Regions from separate parts of the Mycolicibacterium tokaiense genome, predicted to be linked through region 3. Evidence: predicted binding sites of a transcription regulator. Region 3 holds the regulator's gene; each other region holds the start of a gene.
What was found. Region 3 encodes LexA, which represses DNA repair genes until DNA is damaged. Its sites were predicted from a motif close to CGAACANNTGTTCG; they were not measured.
Positions count from the first base shown of each region.

Region 1: a site for LexA is predicted at 4,665-4,678, ahead of G6N58_RS24080 (HNH endonuclease signature motif containing protein). Genes of this name have one in related genera too.
Region 2: a site for LexA is predicted at 4,421-4,434, ahead of cofD (2-phospho-L-lactate transferase). Genes of this name have one in related genera too.

Region 1 is NZ_AP022600.1:4,920,634-4,926,797, forward strand. Features, by position in the region: gene G6N58_RS24055 (cysteine hydrolase family protein) at 1-170, shown strand, start outside; gene G6N58_RS24060 (SulP family inorganic anion transporter) at 181-1,755, shown strand; gene G6N58_RS24065 (amidohydrolase) at 1,799-3,454, shown strand; gene G6N58_RS24070 (sigma-70 family RNA polymerase sigma factor) at 3,476-4,117, opposite strand; gene G6N58_RS24075 (cupin domain-containing protein) at 4,162-4,497, opposite strand; gene G6N58_RS24080 (HNH endonuclease signature motif containing protein) at 4,683-6,086, shown strand.
Region 2 is NZ_AP022600.1:3,596,736-3,602,899, forward strand. Features, by position in the region: gene G6N58_RS17500 (glycosyltransferase family 2 protein) at 1-241, shown strand, start outside; gene manB (mannose-1-phosphate guanylyltransferase ManB) at 265-1,362, shown strand; gene G6N58_RS17510 (NUDIX hydrolase) at 1,344-1,889, opposite strand; gene G6N58_RS17515 (coenzyme F420-0:L-glutamate ligase) at 1,886-3,223, opposite strand; gene cofD (2-phospho-L-lactate transferase) at 3,220-4,215, opposite strand; gene G6N58_RS17525 (WhiB family transcriptional regulator) at 4,507-4,869, shown strand; gene G6N58_RS17530 (metallopeptidase family protein) at 4,886-5,308, opposite strand; gene G6N58_RS17535 (DUF3499 domain-containing protein) at 5,486-5,917, shown strand; gene G6N58_RS17540 (phosphomannomutase/phosphoglucomutase) at 6,074-6,164, shown strand, end outside.
Region 3 is NZ_AP022600.1:4,265,135-4,271,298, forward strand. Features, by position in the region: gene G6N58_RS20815 (acyl-CoA dehydrogenase family protein) at 1-1,123, shown strand, start outside; gene G6N58_RS20820 (sunset domain-containing protein) at 1,301-3,694, shown strand; gene lexA (transcriptional repressor LexA) at 3,728-4,429, opposite strand; gene G6N58_RS20830 (LysM peptidoglycan-binding domain-containing protein) at 4,725-5,204, shown strand; gene nrdR (transcriptional regulator NrdR) at 5,317-5,781, shown strand; gene G6N58_RS20840 (PhzF family protein) at 5,786-6,164, opposite strand, start outside.

The sequences.
Region 1 (6,164 bases), 660 kb from region 3:
ACCGCGGTTACGAGTGCCTGGTGGTATCCGATTGTGTCGGTTCATATTTCCCGGAGTTCCAGGAAGTCGGACTCAAGATGATCGCCGCCCAGGGCGGCATCTTCGGCTGGGTGGCCGACACGGCCGCCGTCATCCCCGCACTCACCTCGCTGACCCCCACCCCTGCCTGAGAGGACCGTCATGAGCACAGACGTCACACCGGTACAGCACACCTCCGGTATCCCCTGGTGGACCCGGGGCGATCTCAATGCGTTCTTCGGGCTGGGGTTCAACATCCTGGTCAATGTCCTGACCCTGACCGGGCTGATGATCGGCGTCGTCGCCGTACCCGCGGGCGACGTTCTGGGCACGGTGCTGCCGGCGCTGGGCGTCGCGCTGATCCTGGGCAATCTGTACTACACGTTCCTGGCCCGGCGGCTCGCGAAGCGCGAAAACCGCAGCGACGTCACGGCATTGCCCTACGGGCCCAGCGTGCCCCACATGTTCATCGTGGTGTTCGTGGTGATGCTGCCCGTGTACCTGAACACCGACGACCCCGTGCGCGCCTGGGAGGCCGGATTGGCATGGGCGTTTCTGATCGGCGTGATCGTGATGATCGGCGCCTTCGTCGGGCCCTACATCCGCAAACTCACTCCGCGCGCAGCCATGCTGGGCACGCTGGCCGGCATCTCCATCACGTTCATCTCGATGCGACCGGCGGCGCAGATGTGGGAGGCCGCGTGGATCGGTCTGCCCGTGCTGGCGATCATCCTGATCGGCTTCTTCACCAACATGAAGCTGCCGTTCAACATCCCGGTCGGCCTGGCAGCGCTGCTGGTGGGCACCGCGATCGGCTGGGCGGGCGGGTTCATGTCGGCGCCCGATGTCACCGCGGCGGTGTCCAACATCGCCATCGGCATCCCGGATCTGCGGATCGATCTTCTGTTCAACGGTTTGTCAGACCTGGCGCCGCTGCTGGGGACCGCGATCCCGCTGGGCGTGTACAACTTCACCGAGGCCATGAGCAACGTCGAGTCCGCCGCGGCGGCCGGGGACAACTACAACCTGCGCAGTGTGCTGCTGGCCGACGGAGCCGGGGCCGTCGTCGGCTCGGCCTTCGGGTCGCCCTTCCCGCCGGCGGTGTACATCGGCCACCCCGGCTGGAAGGACGCCGGAGGGCGCGCGTCGTACTCGCTGGCCAGCGGCGTGGCCATCGGAATCCTCTGCTTCATAGGCCTTTTCGGCATCCTCGATGCACTGCTGCCGGTGCCGGCGATCGTGCCCATCCTGCTCTACATCGGTCTCCTGATCGGCGCGCAGGCGTTCCAGGCGGTACCGCGGCTGCACGCGGTGGCCGTGGTGGCCGCACTGCTACCCAACCTCGCGGAATGGGGTCGCGGGCTGATCGACAATGCGCTGAACGCCGCGGGCACCTCGGCCGCCGAAGTGGGCATGGAAGCTCTCAACAGCGCCGGCGTGGTCTACGAAGGCCTGAAGGTGCTCGGCGAAGGCGCGGTACTGGTGGGCCTGATCCTGGGCAGCATGGTCTGCTTCATCCTGGAGAAGAAGTTCGTCTACGCCGCGATCGCCGCCGCGGTGGGTGCGGCGCTGTCGTTCATCGGGCTGATCCATGCTCCCCAGGTGGAGTGGGCGGCCAGCCCCGCGGTGTCACTGGGCTACCTGTTCTTCGCCGTGGTGTGCTTGATCTACCACGTCCTGCCGGGGTCCAAGGAGCCGGTGGTGGTCGACGAGTCGGATGTGGTGGCCGGGCACTGACCGTGGCGTGAACGTTTTGGCTCGCCGCGACGTTACACGCGGAATGAGCACCTCGACGGACCTTGTTGTCACCAATGCCCGCGTCTACACCTGCGATCCCGCATCGAGCTGGGCGGAGGCGATAGCCGTATCCGATGGCCTGATCACCGCGGTGGGGACCGCCGCGGACGTAGCTGAGCACGTCGGGGCCGACACCGTGGTGGTCGACGCGGGTGGGCGCATGGTCATGCCCGGTCTGGCCGACGTGCACACCCACCTCATGCTCGGTGGAAACGCGATGGCATGGGAACTGACCATGCCACCCAGCGCCACCCTCGAGGAGATACTCACCGCGGTGGAGGCACACGCGCGTACACTCGCCGCAGACGAGTGGATCGTGGGTGGAATCGTCGGCAGCCCCGTGCTGGATGAGCTTGCCTCCGGCGGGTACCTCGCGGCACTGGACAGGGCTGCCGGTGGGCGACCGGTGGTGCTGCGCGACGACTCGTATCACAACCGGTGGGTGAATTCGGTAGCTCTGGAGCGCATGGGCATTGATGAATCGACCCCTGCCCCGCCCACGGGAATCATCGGCAAGGACCGCAACGGACACCTGACCGGCCTGCTCTACGAGTCGGCCTCCGACCTGGCCGAGAACGCCGCCGCAGCAGCCATCGCCGATGCGGCCGGGCGTGATCGAGTGGCCATAGGGACTGCGATCTCGCTGATGAACTCCTTCGGGATCACGGCAATTCAGGATGCTGCGACTCTGGAGCCCTCGCTGCGCGCGCTGAGCGACCTCGACGACAAGGGTGAATTGACAGCGTGGGTGGTGGGCACGCTTCCGGCTCGGCCGTGGATGTCGGACAACATCGCAGGAAACGATCTGTACGTCGCTGCGCCTGCCTATCGCAGGAACCAGGTACGCCCCGACTTTGCGAAGTTCTTCCTGGACGGGGTCCCGATGACACGCACGTCGGCACTCCTGCAGCCGTACCTCTGCCATGGGCCTCACGAGGATCCAGCGGACGTGGGGCCGCTGTTCTGGTCCGACGACGAACTCCTGGATGCCCTCGAGCGTTGCCATGCGGCAGGACTGGGGGCAAAGTTCCACGCCACGGGTGACCGAGCCGTGCAACAGGCGCTCAACGCCGTTGAGATATTCCGAGAGCGCCATGGTGCCGGGCGGCTGTTCCACATCGCCCACGTGGCCTATATCGCACCCGCGGATCTGGCGCGGTTCGCCGCACTGGGAGTGGTCGCCGACGCGTCGCCGTACATCTGGTTCCCGACACCGTTTGCCGGCATCATCAACAGTCAGGTGCCGCCGGCGATCGTCGATCGATCCTGGCCGTTCCGGGATCTGCTCGATCACAGGGCCGTGCTGGCTGTCGGGTCCGACTGGCCCGTCGTTCCGAGCCCGAACCCGTGGATCGCCCTCGAGGCGCTAATCACCCGGGCCAATCCCGACCCTGACATCGACGGGCAGAGCAACCCGTCGGCCGCAATAACCCTGAGTGAGGCCATCTCAGTGCTCACCACGTCCGGCGCAGAAGCGATGGGCATGGGTGAGACCAACGGCGTCATCACACCCGGGCGATCTGCTGACTTCATCGTGCTGAACCACAACTTGTTCGACGTCGAGGCAACCGAGATCCACCGAACGACCGCGTTGCAGACCTATTTTCGAGGGCGGAGAGTCCACGGGACAGAACTGTGACTCGTGGGAAGGACGGGGCTGTCACCGATTCGACGCTGATAGGTCGTTGCGGAGCCGGCGCTTGGCACGGTGGAGGCGAGACGCCACTGTTCCCACCGGCACCCCCAAGATGCCGGCGATCTCCGTGTTCCGGTAGCCCTCGATGCAGGCGAAGTAGACGACACCACGAAGCTCGACTGGTAAGCGGAGCAGCGCCGAATGGGCTTCGCCGACCATCCGGCTCAGTGCCTCGGTCTCCGCCGATTGCTGACACTGGTCAATCCATCGAGAATCGACAGCCACCTGGACCTCGACGCCCTCCGCCGACATGCGCTCGACTGGTCGTCTCTGAGCTCGCCGGTGGTTGTCCAGCCATTTGTTGACCAGGATGCGATGCAGCCACGAGCGGATATTCGAGCCTTCGCGGAACGTCCCCAGGGACACATAGGCTCTCGCCATCGTTTCCTGCACCAGGTCTTCTGCATCAGGACGCTGACTGGTCAGCGCCAACGCATGCCGAAAGAGGTAGGACCTCAGGGGCAGGACATCACGGTCGTACTGCGCCTTATCGACAGTTTCGGCCGCCTCGAAACCCTCGTCCACCTCGGACGTCGTGGCCACAACAACGGGGACGGCGCCGTCGGTGCCGGTGATCTGATCATTCTCGATGTACCTGGACGCCACCGGTCGACGTGTCGACTGGATGCCGTTGCGTTACAGCGCCCGCATCACTCCGGTATGAACGCCACTTCGGTGCCCGGCGCCAGAACGACGTACATCCGGCGCCAGGGGTCGTCGCCGACCAGTTGCCACTGATGTCCGCTGCCCACGGTGTCCTCCGCCAGCAGGATGTCGCCGGGGTACAGCACAAACTGCTCGCCGTCGCGGGTGACGAACTGCAGTGTGCCGCTCAAGGTCACGACCAGTTGTCGCACCGGTGCGGTGTGCCAGGCCAGCTCTCCCCCGCCCGCGGTCTCCTCGACCGTGACGTGCGTCGTCGACATCGCTCCGGACACCAGGTCATCGTTGCGGCCCGGCTGCATGTCCAGACGCCCGACCTCCACGTGCGAGCCACCCTCTTGACCGGTCCACAATCGAACGCAACGAATCATGGTGGTGATGCTACTGAGCGCGTCGAGACTGCACGCTGAGCGCAGTCTCGATGACATGCGAAAACCCCTGCGTCACTTGGGTATCTGGCGTCACATTCCGAGCCTTTTTGTCGGTGGTTCGAACTAGTGTTCGAGGTATGGGAACGTCAGCTGTCGCCGATCGTGAGGCGATGCTGGCCGCCCTGGCCCAGATGGAAACCCTGCAAGCGCAGATGAACTCACTGTCCATCGACGCCTTCACCCCGCTGGAGTTGTTGGACCTGCAGCAGCGCCGCGAAACACTGGCCTGGCAACAACCCGTCCTCGACCACACGATCTACCAACGCCTGCGCGCCGAATGCACCCCCAAAGAACTCGGCGCCAGCAGCTACACCAAAGTCCTGGCCGCCCGCCTGCGGATCAGCGAAGCCGAAGCGTTCCGGCGCCTCAAGAACGCCGAACTGCTCGGCCCGCGCACCGCCCTGACCGGTGAGCCGATGCCCCCTGCCTTGCCGAACGTCGCCGCCGCCCAAGAGAAAGGCCAACTCGGGCCTGAGCATGTCAGCGAGATCAAGTCGTTCTTCCGCACCCTGCCCCAATCGGTGGACTTCCAGGCCCGCGAGGCCGCCGAAACCGACCTGGCCCGGCATGCGTGCACTCTCGGTGTCGACGGGTTCGCTGCTGTTGCGGACCGGTTGAAGTATCTGCTCGATCAGGACGGCACCTTCACCGACGCCGACCGCCAAGCCCGCCGCGGGCTGCGCCTGGGCAGGCAACGCCCCGACGGCACCGTCCCTTTCTCCGGCTACCTGACGCCGGAAGCTGCGGCGACCTGGGAAGCGGTGAAGGCCAAGCTGGCGGCCCCCGGCATGTGCAATCCCGCCGATGACACCCCCCAGGTCGACGGCGAACCCGACTCCGAGCACGCGGCCACAGACGCCCGCACCCAGAGCCAACGCGACCACGATGCGTTCCTGGCGGCGGGTCGCGCGGTCCTGGCCTCGGGTGATCTCGGCCAACACAAGGGCCTACCGGCCACGATCATCATCCGCACCGAACTCAAAGACCTGGAAAAAGCGGCCGGGCACGGACTCACCGCCGGCGGAACGTTGATTCCGATGCGCGACGTCATCCGCATGGCCTCCCACGCCTACCTCTGGCTGGCACTGTTCGACGGCAAGGGAGTGCCGCTGCACCTGGGGCGTACCCGCCGCACCGCCTCACCGGGACAACGCATCGTGCTGCTGGCCCAGCACCGCGGCTGCACCGCCCCAGGCTGCACCGCCGACGGCTACCACTCCGAGGTCCACCACGCGAACAAAGACTGGAAAGACGGCGGCAACACCGATGTCGAGGACATGACCTTGGCGTGCGGGCCGGACAACAGGATGGTCGAAACCACCGGCTGGACCACCCGCAACCGCCCCCAAGACGGGGTCACCGAATGGGTGCCGCCACCAGCCTTGGACTGCGGGCAATCCCGCACCAACCCCTACCACCACCCCGACCGCATCCTCGCCCCCGACGAACCCGACGACGACCCACCCGGCGACGACCCCTGAGCGCAGCGAAAGCCAATGAGCCGACGGACCCACCAGGGGCCGCCGGCCAGAGGTGCGCGCCGAGGCATGGCTGAACCG
Region 2 (6,164 bases), 670 kb from region 3:
GCTGGGCCGCGCCGGGTGGCTGAACGTCTATGTGCCCGATGCCGAGATCCTGCACGACAAGGGTCATTCCACGGGTCGAGATCCTGCCCGCAACCTCGCCGCGCACCACCGCAGCACCTATTTGTATCTGTCTGACCGGCATGCCGGCTGGCAACGGGCTCCGCTGAGATGGGCCATGCGCGGCGCTTTGGCCGTACGATCTCACCTGGTGGTACGCGGTGCGCGGCGGCAGCGCGACTGACACGAGGGGGAAGGGACAGCCGAATGAGCGGGACTCTGGAAGTGGTTGATCCGTCGAAGGTCGACGCCGTGGTGCTGGTAGGTGGCAAAGGCACCCGCCTACGCCCACTCACGCTGGCGGCGCCCAAACCGATGTTGCCGACGGCGGGGCTGCCGTTCCTGACGCATCTGCTGTCGCGGATCGCCGAGGCGGGCATCGAACACGTGATCCTCGGCACCTCGTACAAGGCCTCGGTGTTCGAAGCCGAGTTCGGCGACGGTTCCAAGCTCGGGTTGCAGATCGAGTACGTCTTCGAAGAGGAGGCGCTGGGCACCGGCGGCGGTATCGCCAATGTCGCCCCGAAGCTGCGGCACGATCGCGCGGTCATCTTCAACGGCGATGTGCTCTCCGGCGCCGACCTGGGTGCTCTGCTCAACCACCACCACGCCCACCAGGCCGACGTCACCCTGCACCTGGTGCGGGTGGGTGATCCCCGGGCCTTCGGCTGTGTGCCCACCGATGACAACCACCGGGTGGAGGCGTTCCTGGAGAAGACGCAGGACCCGCCGACCGACCAGATCAACGCCGGTTGTTACGTGTTCAACCGCGAGATCATCGACCGCATCCCCACCGGCCGTGAGGTGTCGGTGGAGCGCGAGGTGTTCCCGCAGCTGCTCTCCGACGGGGTGAAGGTGTGCGGCTACGTCGACGCCACCTACTGGCGGGACATGGGTACGCCGGAGGACTTCGTGCGCGGTTCGGCCGACCTAGTGCGCGGACTGGCGCCCTCGCCGGCGCTGCACGGCCACCGCGGTGAGTCGCTGGTGCACGACGGGGCCTCGGTCGCGCCGGGCGCAGTGCTGATCGGCGGGACCGTGATCGGCCGGGGTGCCGAGATCGGGGCGGGCGTGCGGCTGGACGGCGCGGTGATCTTCGACGGTGTCCGGGTGGAAGCCGGGTGTGTGATCGAGCGGTCGATCGTCGGGCACGGCGCGCACATCGGCCCGCGGTCGCTGATCCGCGACGGAGTGATCGGTGATGGCGCCAGCATCGGGGCCCGGTGTGAGTTGCTGCGTGGCGCGCGGGTGTGGCCGGGTGTCGTCCTGCCCGACCACGGCATCCGCTATTCCAGCGATCTGTGAGCCACGGCGGCGGCCACCAGCGCGTGTACCGCGTGGTCGGTGTCCGCGGGTAGGTCGTCGACCGGCCACCACCGCAGGTCCAGCGATTCGTCGCTGATGCGGATCTGCGCGTGTGCCGGCGCGCTCGCGGCGAACTGCAGATCCAGGTGCCGGGTGGGCCGGCCCAGCGAACACGTCAGCGCGTGCACGTCGACGGCGGCCAGCCCGCCGAGCTGCAGGTCCGCGATGCCCGACTCCTCGGTGGCCTCCCGTAGTGCGGCCGCCCGGATGTGGTTGTCGCCGGGTTCGCAATGCCCGCCGAGTTGGACCCACCGGCCCAGCCGCGGGTGCAGCGTCAGCAACACCCGGGTGCCCTCTGCATCGAGCACCGCCACCGACGCCGTGATGTGGCCTGGCTCGCAGCTGCGCTGACAGGCATCCGGGCGCGCCAGGACGAATCCGAGCACCGCTTCCCGCAGGGCGTCCTGCTCGGGACCCGGTGCGGCCCAGTCGCGCAGCGTGTCGACGACGGAGTCGCGCAGCGTCATCGACGCACCAGCAAACCGTCCGCGACTGCCGGGTCCCGCGGGCCCTGCTGCTGGACCGGATAGCCGATGGCGATGGCGCCCATCGGGTTCCAATCCTCGGGCAGCTCCAGCTGGGCGCGTACCAGATCCGCGGCGAAGATGGTGGACCCGATCCAGCAGCTGCCCACCTCCCGTACCGCCAGCGCCACCAGCAGGGCCTGGACGGCGGCGCCGGCGGCCACCGTGAACATGGTGCGTTCGGCGGCGGTGCGGGTGTCGTCAGGGTAGTGGTGCGCGCCGTCGGGCACCATGAACGGGATGACGACCTCGGGGGCGTCGTACAGTATCTGGCCGCGGGCCACCCTGCGCTCGACGGCGTCGGTGGGCCTGCCGTCGCGGGAAAGGTCTTCGCGCCAGCGTTGTTTCATCGCATCGAGCAGTGGCGTGCGGCTCTCGGGGGTGAGCCAGACGAAGCGCACCGGCCGCGTGTGATGGGGAGCGGGGGCGGTGAGCGCCTCGGCGACGGCCTCTTCGATGAGGGCATGGTCCACCGGCTGGTCGCTGAACTGGCGCACGGACCGCCGCAGCAGCTGCGCCTGTCTGCGGCCCAGGTCGATGGATTCCGCTGTGCCGAGCCAGAACAGGTCGTCTTCGCCGGGGCGCAGCAGATCCCGGCCCGTGGAACCGTCGTCGCGCAGGTGCAGTCCGCGCACCACCGCCACCGGAATTCCGGTCAGCTTTCCCTTCACCAGGTCGGCGGCCGCGGCGATCTCGTCGGCCACCGCCACCTCGGTGACCACCAACTCATTGCCGTGCCGGTCGACTGCCCCGGCGTAGCCGTGCAACACCGGCAGGCCCGCGGCGCCGATGGCCTGGTCGATCTGGCCGCTGCGCCAGGCGCGTCCCATGGTGTCGGTGATGACCACGGCGATCTCGACACCGAGCCGCTCCGCCAGCCCGGTGCGCAGCGCAGCTGCGCTACCGTCGGGATCCACCGGCAACAGCGCCAATTCGGTGGTCCCGATGTTGGAACCGTCGACCCCGGCGGCCGCCTGGATCAGGCCGATGGCGTTCTCGGTGATCAGGGTACGGCCCTTGCGGGCCAGCACCCGCACGGCCTCCTCGTCGATCAGTTTGCGCCGCAGGGTATCTCGTTCCTCGGGATCGGCGGGCGCAGCGACGATGCGGCCCTCGCACTTCGACAGCACCTTGCTGGTCACCACCAGCACGTCGCCGTCACGCAACCACGGCGCGGCGTCGGCCAGCACGCCTGTGAGGTCGTCGCCGGGGCGGAATTCCGGAAGGCCTGTGACGGGCAGGATCTCGATGGCCGCGGCCGCGCCGTGTTCGGTCACAGCTGCACCCCCGCCAGTTCCGCACCGGCGCGCACCATCTGTGCGGTGGCCTCCGGAGAGGTCATCAGCAGGGGGACCGACCGCACTGCCACCCCGTCGATGTCGGCGCTGTCCTGCTCGGAGATCAGCCACGCGTCCAGGATGCCGGTGCCGGAACGGGCGCCGTGATAGCGCCCGACCGCCTCGGAGGTGGACTCCACCCCGATGACGGTCAGGCACTCGTCGGCCATGCCGCGCAACGGTTTCCCGCCGATGATGGGGGAGTAGCCGACCACCGGCGCCGCGGTGGAACGCAGCGCACCGCGGACGCCGGGGATGGCCAGGATGGACCCGATGCTCACCACCGGATTCGACGGTGCCAGGAACACGATGTCGGCCTCGGCTATGGCGTCGGCCACATCGGGGGTCGCGGTTGCTTTTTCGGCACCCACGTAGGCGAAGCTGTGCGTCGTCACCTTGGCCCGGTACCGCACCCACCACTCCTGGAAGTGAATGGCCCGGCGCTCGCCGGTGTCGGGATCGGTGATGACGACGTGGGTCTCGCTGCGGTCGTCGCTGGCGGGCAGCAGCCGGGCGCCGGGCCGCCAGCGCGCACAGAGGGCCTCGGTGACCTGAGTCAGCGGGTACCCGGCCCGCAGCATCTGGCTGCGCACCAGATGGGTGGCCAGATCGCGATCGCCGAGCCCGAACCAGTCCGGTTGCACGCCGTAGGCGGCGAGTTCTTCCTTGGCGTGCCACGTTTCGTTGCGGTGACCCCAGCCGCGTTCGGGGTCGATGCCGCCACCGAGGGTGTACATGCAGGTGTCGAGGTCCGGGCAGATGCGTACCCCGTGCATCCAGGCGTCGTCGCCGACGTTGACGACAGCCGTCAACTCGTGCTCTACCTCAGCTTGACCCTCAGGGGCCGCGAACTGGCCGAGCCCCAGCAATTTCTGAACGCCCAGCAGGAATCTCGCGCCGCCGACGCCGCCGACCAAAACGGTGACCTTCACAACGAACGACACTAGGCGTTGTTGCGGGTCGGGGTCTCAGCACGGTCACGGTGACGACACGCCCATGCACCGACTCGCGGAAATGTCGGTCTCGAATGGTATGAAATTCCGTTCTACGGCTTGACCTCACCAGCTAACCCGTGTCTAATCACATCAGTGTCATTTCCCGGTTGGCCGGCCGGTTCCGGTGTCGCAGACCGAGATTCGATCACCTGTTCGAATAGCATGGCTGCGTATCAATAGTGGGCGACATTCCTGGATCGACTAGCAGAACTGTGAGGAGGCGGAAACATGTCCTATCAGCACCTGATCGGAGCTATGGGCAGTATCCCGCGCACCAGTACGGAACCGGCAACAGAGGGGGAGAGCGAGCTGGGAGGGCGGCCGCATCTGAGCCTCGTGCCCGATCGGTTCGAGTCCGAACTCGAGCCTGCCGACGACCAGTGGCAGGAACGTGCCCTGTGCGCGCAAACCGACCCGGAGGCGTTCTTCCCCGAGAAGGGTGGGTCCACCCGGGAGGCCAAGCGCATCTGCCTGGGCTGTGATGTGAAGAACGAATGCCTCGAGTACGCCCTGGCCAACGACGAGCGGTTCGGGATCTGGGGCGGTCTGTCCGAGCGTGAACGACGCCGCATCAAGCGCGGCATCATCTAGCCGGACCCACCGGTCCTCACTCGTCGTCGAGCGTGGGGTCGATCACCGAGGGCTCCACGCCCAGGTAGGTGGCCACCTGCGCCACCAGAATGTCGTGAAGTAACTCAGTCAGTTCTCCGGTGTCCTTCGCCCGCCGTTCGATGGGCTTGCGAAACAGCACTATTCGCGCCCGGGTGTTTTGTCCCCGGACGTCCACCCCTGCGGGTATGAGTCTGGCCAACGCCACCGGCCCGTCCGCGACCACCTCCGGCGGGAACTGCACGTTTTCCGGATCCCGCGCCGCGATCCGCGGAATCTCGTCCACGGCCACGTCCAGCGCAGTCACCCGGTCGGTGAACCGGCGTTCGATCGGTTCGTAGGCCTCCAGTACCGCCATGTCGAAGCGCTCTGCCCGGCTGCGCCATCCCGGCACATCGGGCGGCAGCAGCGGTCCCCGGATGTTGCGACCGTGGCGGGTGGACCAACGCCCCCCCGATGGTCGGTGCCGTGAGCTGCCGGAGTCTGCCACCGGCCGATCGTAACGGTCCGGCATACCCAGGTAACGGTTCAGTAGTGGCAGCCCCGGGTGCGCGTGTCCGCCCCAGCCCGGGCGTGCCCGCGCGATAGCCTCACGGGCGTGAATGTTCCCCGTCGCTGCTGCAGGCCTGGGTGCCCTCACTACGCCGTGGCGACGCTGACGTTCGTGTACTCGGACTCGACGGCAGTGGTGGGCCCGCTCGCCACGGTTCGTGAGCCGCACTCATGGGATCTGTGCGTGACGCATGCCGGGCGGATCACCGCGCCCCGCGGCTGGGAGTTGGTACGCCACGCCGGACCCCTGCCGTCGCACCCCGACGAGGATGATCTGTCGGCTCTGGCCGACGCCGTTCGGGAAGGCCGCGGCGGTGTGCCGACGGGCCCACCCATGCACGGCTTCTCCGACCCAGGTCCTCATCCCGGGGCGGCCGCCGCCCCGGCGAGCAGTGTGCTGGCGTCGGCGGGCCAGCGTCCGGCCGGCGCCGGACGCAGGCGGGGTCACCTGCGTGTGCTGCCGGATCCTTCCGACTGAGTTCTGGATTCATCTCGCGTCAGGGTTCGCCGGACCGGGTTCAGCCACGCGGAGCCAGCGCCGCGGACCGGAGTTGGCCACTAAATCGCGGGCCTGTTACGGCTAGGCTGGTACCGGCAACCACGTCACACCCACGCAGTAGTCAGGAGTCCGGACATGTCTCGATCCGCTGATGCGGTTGCCCGTGTGATCAAGGCATACGACGTCCGCGGTCTGGTGGGCTCCGAGATCGACGAGCAGTTCGTCG
Region 3 (6,164 bases):
GGAGCACGAACTGTTCCGCGAGTCCTACCGTTCCTTCCTGGAGCGCCACGTCGCCCCGCACCACGAGAAGTGGGAGAAGGACAAGATCGTCGACCGCAACGTGTGGCTGGAGGCCGGCAAGCAAGGCTTCCTGGGCATGGCCGTGCCCGAGGAGTACGGCGGCGGCGGCAACGACGACTTCCGCTACAACTGCATCCTGACCGAGGAGACCACGGCGGGGCGCTACAGCGGGATCGGTTTCGGGCTGCACAACGACGTGGTGGCGCCCTACCTGCTGCGCCTGGCCACCGAGGAGCAGCGTCAGCGCTGGCTGCCGGGTTTCTGCAGCGGCGAGCTGATCACCGCGATCGCCATGACCGAACCCGGCACGGGCAGCGACCTGCAGGGCATCAAGACCCGCGCGGTCAAGCAGGACGACGGCAGCTGGGTGCTCAACGGCTCGAAGACGTTCATCACCAACGGTATTCACTCCGACCTGGTGATCGTCGTCGCGCAGACCGACCCCGACAAGGGTGCGCAGGGCTTCTCGCTGCTGGTTGTCGAGCGGGGGATGGAAGGCTTCGAGCGCGGGCGTCACCTCGACAAGATCGGCCTGGATGCCCAGGACACCGCGGAACTGTCGTTCACCGATGTGAAAGTGCCCGCGGAGAATCTCCTCGGCGACGAGGGCATGGGTTTCATCTATTTGATGCAGAACCTGCCGCAGGAGCGGCTCAACATCGCCGTCATGGCAGCCGCAGCGATGGAGGCGGTGCTCGACGAGACCATTCAATACACCAAGGAGCGCAAGGCTTTCGGCAAACCGATCGGCAGCTTCCAGAACAGCCGGTTCACCCTGGCCGAGCTGGCCACCGAGGCCACCGCGGTGCGGATCATGGTCGACGAGTTCATCCGGCTCCACCTCGATGAGAAGTTGACCGCCGAACAGGCCGCCATGGCCAAGTGGTGGACCACCGAAGCGCAGGTGCGTCTGGTCGACCGGTGCCTGCAATTGCACGGCGGTTACGGCTACATGCGTGAATACACCGTCGCGCGCGCATTTCTCGATGCACGCGTGCAGACCATCTACGGCGGGACCACCGAGATCATGAAAGAGATCGTGGGTCGCAGTCTCGGGGTCTGAGCCCCCCAATAGCACAACATCATGCGCGCAAAACGCATCCGGCCTGCACGTGAATTCGGTATGAGGTGGGTATTGTCGTCGAAATGACGGCGATATGGCCATATTGTGCTCGGCTATTGTCCGTGAGTTGACGGAATTGGCTTTTCGGGCACCGGCCGGTAAACGCGGGGAGTGGGCATGAGAACGCAGCGGAACCCATTGCGATGGGCCTTCGGAGTTCTGGCGGTGATGTGTACCGCAGTTGCCTTCGTGGTGCCGTCGGCTCCGGTCGCGCACGCCGACCCTCAAGGAGATGCTGTCGCCGCCATCGATGCGGCCTGGGTGGCCGCCGGCGGCGACACCTCACCGCTGGGTCCCAAGGTGGGCGGGGTGTACCCGGCGGGTGCGGGCTTCGGACAGGACTTCGCCAGCGGCGCGATCTTCTTCTCGCCGGGCACCGGGGCCCGGTCCATGTTCGGCGCCATCCTGGACAAGTACCGCGCCGTCGGGGGGCCCGCCGACAGCGGCCTGGGCTTCCCCAACATCGACGAGGGTCCCGGCCGCGCGCCGGAGAGCCGCAACGTCACGTTCGACTCGCCCGAGGGTGCGGTGATCTTCTGGACCCCCGCGACGGGGGCATGGGTGGTGCGCGGGATCATCAACGCGGCCTGGGACCGCCTGGGCGGCTCGTCCGGGCCCCTCGGTGTCCCGACCGGCGATGAAACGTACAGCGGCGAAACGATTTCCCAGACCTTCGCCGGCGGACAGATCAGTTACGACACCGCCGCCAAGACGTTCACCACCACACCGCCCGAACTCGCCGGACAGCTCGCGGATCTGCCGCTGCCCGACGACGCCACCAGCGCGATCAACGTGGCCTGGCGGGTGGCCGGTGGCCCCACCGGGCAGTTGGGCGCCAAGACCGGCGACCAGTACGCAGTGGGCGACGGCGGGGCCGGCCAGGACTTCAACGGCGGCAAGATCTTCTACTCGCCCGACACCGGCGCGCACATCGTCAGCGGCACCATCCTGGAGAAGTACGAAGAGGCGGGCGGGCCCACCGGGGAGCTCGGTTTTCCCGTCACCAACGAAGCCGACGGTGACATCCCGGGCAGCCGCGTCAGCACGTTCGGCGCCGAGGGCGAACCGGCCATCGTATGGACACCTGAACACGGTGCGGTGATCGTCCGGGGCCCGATGAAAGCAGCGTGGGACGAACTCGGTGGCAGCGGCGGTGATCTGGGTGTACCGATCGCCGATCAGACCGGCGACGACACCATCACGCAGAACTTCAGCGGTGGCCAGGTCACCTACAACAGCTCGAACAACACGTTCAGCACCCAGCCCCCGGAGCTGGCCGAGCGGCTCTCGGGTCTCGAGTTGGCGCAGCAGCCCGCGCCCAGCGCCACCTCGGCGCAGCCGTCGGCGCAGGACGAATCCGACGCCGAGTCCGGCGGGCAGAACTGGTACCCGTGGGCGATTCTCGGGGTGGCGGTGGTGTTGGTGCTGGCGCTGGCCGGCTTCCTGGTGGCGCGACGCCGCGGCGCCGGTGGCCCCGCGGTTGATCAGACGGGTGGCTACGGTCCGATGCCCGGTGATGACCGGAGCGAGTTCGAGCCGACTGAGTTCGAGCGGAGCGAGTTCGAGCGGGGTGGCCTCGCCGATTCGGGGGACACGCGCGACGACGCGGACCGGGGCCTGTGGGCCACGGCACCATCGGCGCAGACCAGCGGTCCGTCGACTCCCGCGGACCACGATTCCGACGACACCGCGTATCTCGCCGCGCAGCCGCCCTGGGCCAAACGCGAGCCCGGTGCGACGCCCTGGTCCGGCGCTGACGTCCCGTCGGAATCCGGCGCTGAACCGGTGAGCGGGCCGGCGCTGTTCACCCATCACGGCGCCCACGAAGGTGACGACCTCGACGCCGAGGTGGACGAGCAGGATCCCGACGATGTGGATACCGCGCCCACCCGGGTGCAGTCCGATCCCGACGCACCCTCCGGCCGGCACGCCGCCGTGCCCGCCGAGGACTCCCGGCCGCCGTGGTTGACCGACGCGGATTACGAACCGCCGGCGTCGAACTCGTTGTTCGCACCGGTGTACGGCGCCCCGCCACCGCCTGCCGACGGGCCCCTGGCCGAGCACGATCCGCGGGCCTATGGCGGAGACCATGAGCAGAGCGAGCACCAGCAGTACGACCATGGGCAGACCGATTACCCGGATTACCCGGAGTCCGACTACACCGAGCCCGTCGAGGAGACCCCGCAGCCGGAGCACTACGGCCATCCGGGGTACGACCATTCGGAATCGGACCACGGCGCCGAATCCGCCTACGACCCTCAGGATTACGCGCAGCCCGAGGAACTGGGCGCAGGTGCGGCCTCCCCCACGGGCTTCTCGTCGGCACCCCCGGCCATCCATCTTCCGCTGGAGGATCCCGACGAGGCGCCCGAGGGCTATCCCGTCAAAGGCAGCATGCGCACCGGTACTTATCACCCACCAGGCTCGGACTCCTACGAGGTGACGGTGGCCGAGATATGGTTCGCCAGCGAGGAATTGGCCGAGGCCAACGGGTTCACCAAAGCGGAGTGATCGGCCGCAAGATCTGACCCGGCCGAGGCCGGGTCAGATCTTGCGGATGACCGTGACGACTTTGCCCAGGATCGCGGCATCGTTGCCCGGAATCGGGTCGAACGCGGGGTTGTGGGGCATCAGCCACACCTGACCGCTGGTGCGTTTGAAGGTCTTCACCGTGGCTTCACCGTCGATCATCGCTGCGACGATATCGCCGTTGTCGGCCACGTTCTGTTGTCGGACCACCACCCAGTCACCGTCGCAGATGGCAGCGTCCACCATCGACTCGCCGACGACCTTGAGCAAAAACAGCGAGCCCTCACCCACGAGTTCGCGGGGGAGCGGGAAGACGTCCTCCACGGCCTGTTCGGCCAGGATGGGACCACCTGCGGCGATGCGGCCGAGCACCGGGACGAACGTGGGCTCCGGCAGCGCATCCGAACCCGCCACATCGGTGACGACCGCCGCCGCCGCATCGTCGGCTCCCCGGACGTCGACGGCGCGGGGCCGGTTGGGGTCGCGCCGCAGGTAGCCCTTGCGCTCCAGGGTGCGCAGCTGATGCGCCACCGAGGAGGTGGACGTCAGACCGACCGCATCGCCGATCTCGCGGATGCTGGGGGGATAACCCCTGGTGGTCACCGAGGTGCGGATGACCTCGAGGATGGTGCGTTGCCGTTCGGTCAACGACGGGTCTGGAGAAGTGCCGCGCCAGCCGTCCTGCGCGTCTGAGCCTGTGTCCGTGCTGTCACCCATGGCACCGAATGTAATCGCCAGAGCCACCAGAATCAAACATGTGTTCGAGGCGTGTCGCCGATCGCTGCCGTGCATCCCGGCGTGACTGCTGAGGCGGATGAGGCGAACTTTTTTGTCGGTGGGCCGGTTTATCGTTCGGCAACAGATCGATCACATGTTCGGATTCAGGCTTTTCCTTCGAACGTGTGATCGAGTAAATTCGAACACAGGAGCGAACATGGACCAGCTCGACCGCCCTCGTCACACCCGTCCCGGCCGCTCACGTCATCACGTCCCACATTCGAAAGGATCCGCCATGACCATCACCTCGACCCTGCCCCCGCGTCTGCCCCAGCCCGCTCCCGTCGGTGATCCCACCACGCTGCGGTACCGCCCCGCCGGTGAGCAGGCCCGTCGGCGCCCTGCCGAGATCCGCCCGTCCGGTGCTGCGCTGCGGCAGCGCGGCACCGGGGTGCGCGTCTCGCGGGCGCCACACCGCCGCGCCCGCGCCATCACGCCGGTCACCACGGTCGGTCTGGCTCTGCTGGCCGCCATGATCACGGTGTGGCTAGGTGCGGTGGCGGAGTTCGGCCAGGCCATCCAGGGTGGCTCGGCACCGGCGCCGGCCAAGTTGGCCGTCGTGCAGGTGCAGTCCGGGGAGACATTGCAGACTGTGGCCGCCCGCATCGCGCCGGAGGCCCCCATCGGTGAGACGGTGCAGCAGATCCGTGAGCTCAACCGCCTCGAGGGCGCAGCGGTGAACGCCGGGCAGACGCTGATCGCCCCCGTCGGCTGAGACCATGGGTCTGATGGCTGCGGCCACTGCCATGGCGGTGGCTGGCGCGTGCGCGGCGCAGGTACTCTCTGAGGCGGGGGTAACACGTGTCGAATACGGCGAAGGAGCGGTAATGCACTGTCCTTTCTGCCGGCATCCGGATTCGCGTGTGGTGGATTCCCGCGAAACCGATGAGGGTCAAGCCATTCGGAGGCGCCGCTCGTGCCCGGAGTGCGGACGCCGGTTCACCACCGTCGAGACGGCGGTGCTGGCGGTGGTCAAGCGCAGCGGTGTCACCGAGCCCTTCTCCCGCGAGAAGGTGATGCGCGGAGTGCGCCGGGCGTGCCAGGGCCGTCAGGTCGACGACGACGCCCTGAATCTGTTGGCGCAGCAGGTCGAGGACACCATCAGGGCGGCGGGGTCGCCCGAGGTTCCCAGCAACGAGGTCGGTCTGGCCATCCTCGGCCCACTGCGGGACCTCGATGAGGTTGCTTACCTACGATTCGCGTCGGTGTACCGCTCGTTCTCGTCGGCGGATGATTTCGAGCAGGAGATCCGCGCTCTGCGCGAGCACCGCCGGGTGTCCGCGTCCGGCTGACCGGTCAGGGCAGGTGCACCGTGCGAGGGCCATCGTCGACCACGCGTCCTGCGACCTGCACCCAGCCGGTGGGGGACCAGCGGGTTCGGATCTGAGATCCCTTGCCCTGCGTGATGTCCAGGTCGCGGCTCAGATGTTCGGTGATCCGCACCGCGGCAGCGCCGGTGGCCTCGTCCTCGGCGATTCCCAAGTTGTTGGCGAACATTCGCGACCTCAACGCCCCGGCATCTTCGTCGATCCATGTCCACAGATAGTGCTCCACGTCATCGGAGTAGTCCGCGGGGTCGGCGTCGGCCAACGCCTCGACTGACGCGAGCTGGTGGATGAGGAACTCAGGTGCCCATTCGGCGCGAGCGCTGATTCCGGTCAGCCCGTCGTCAGTG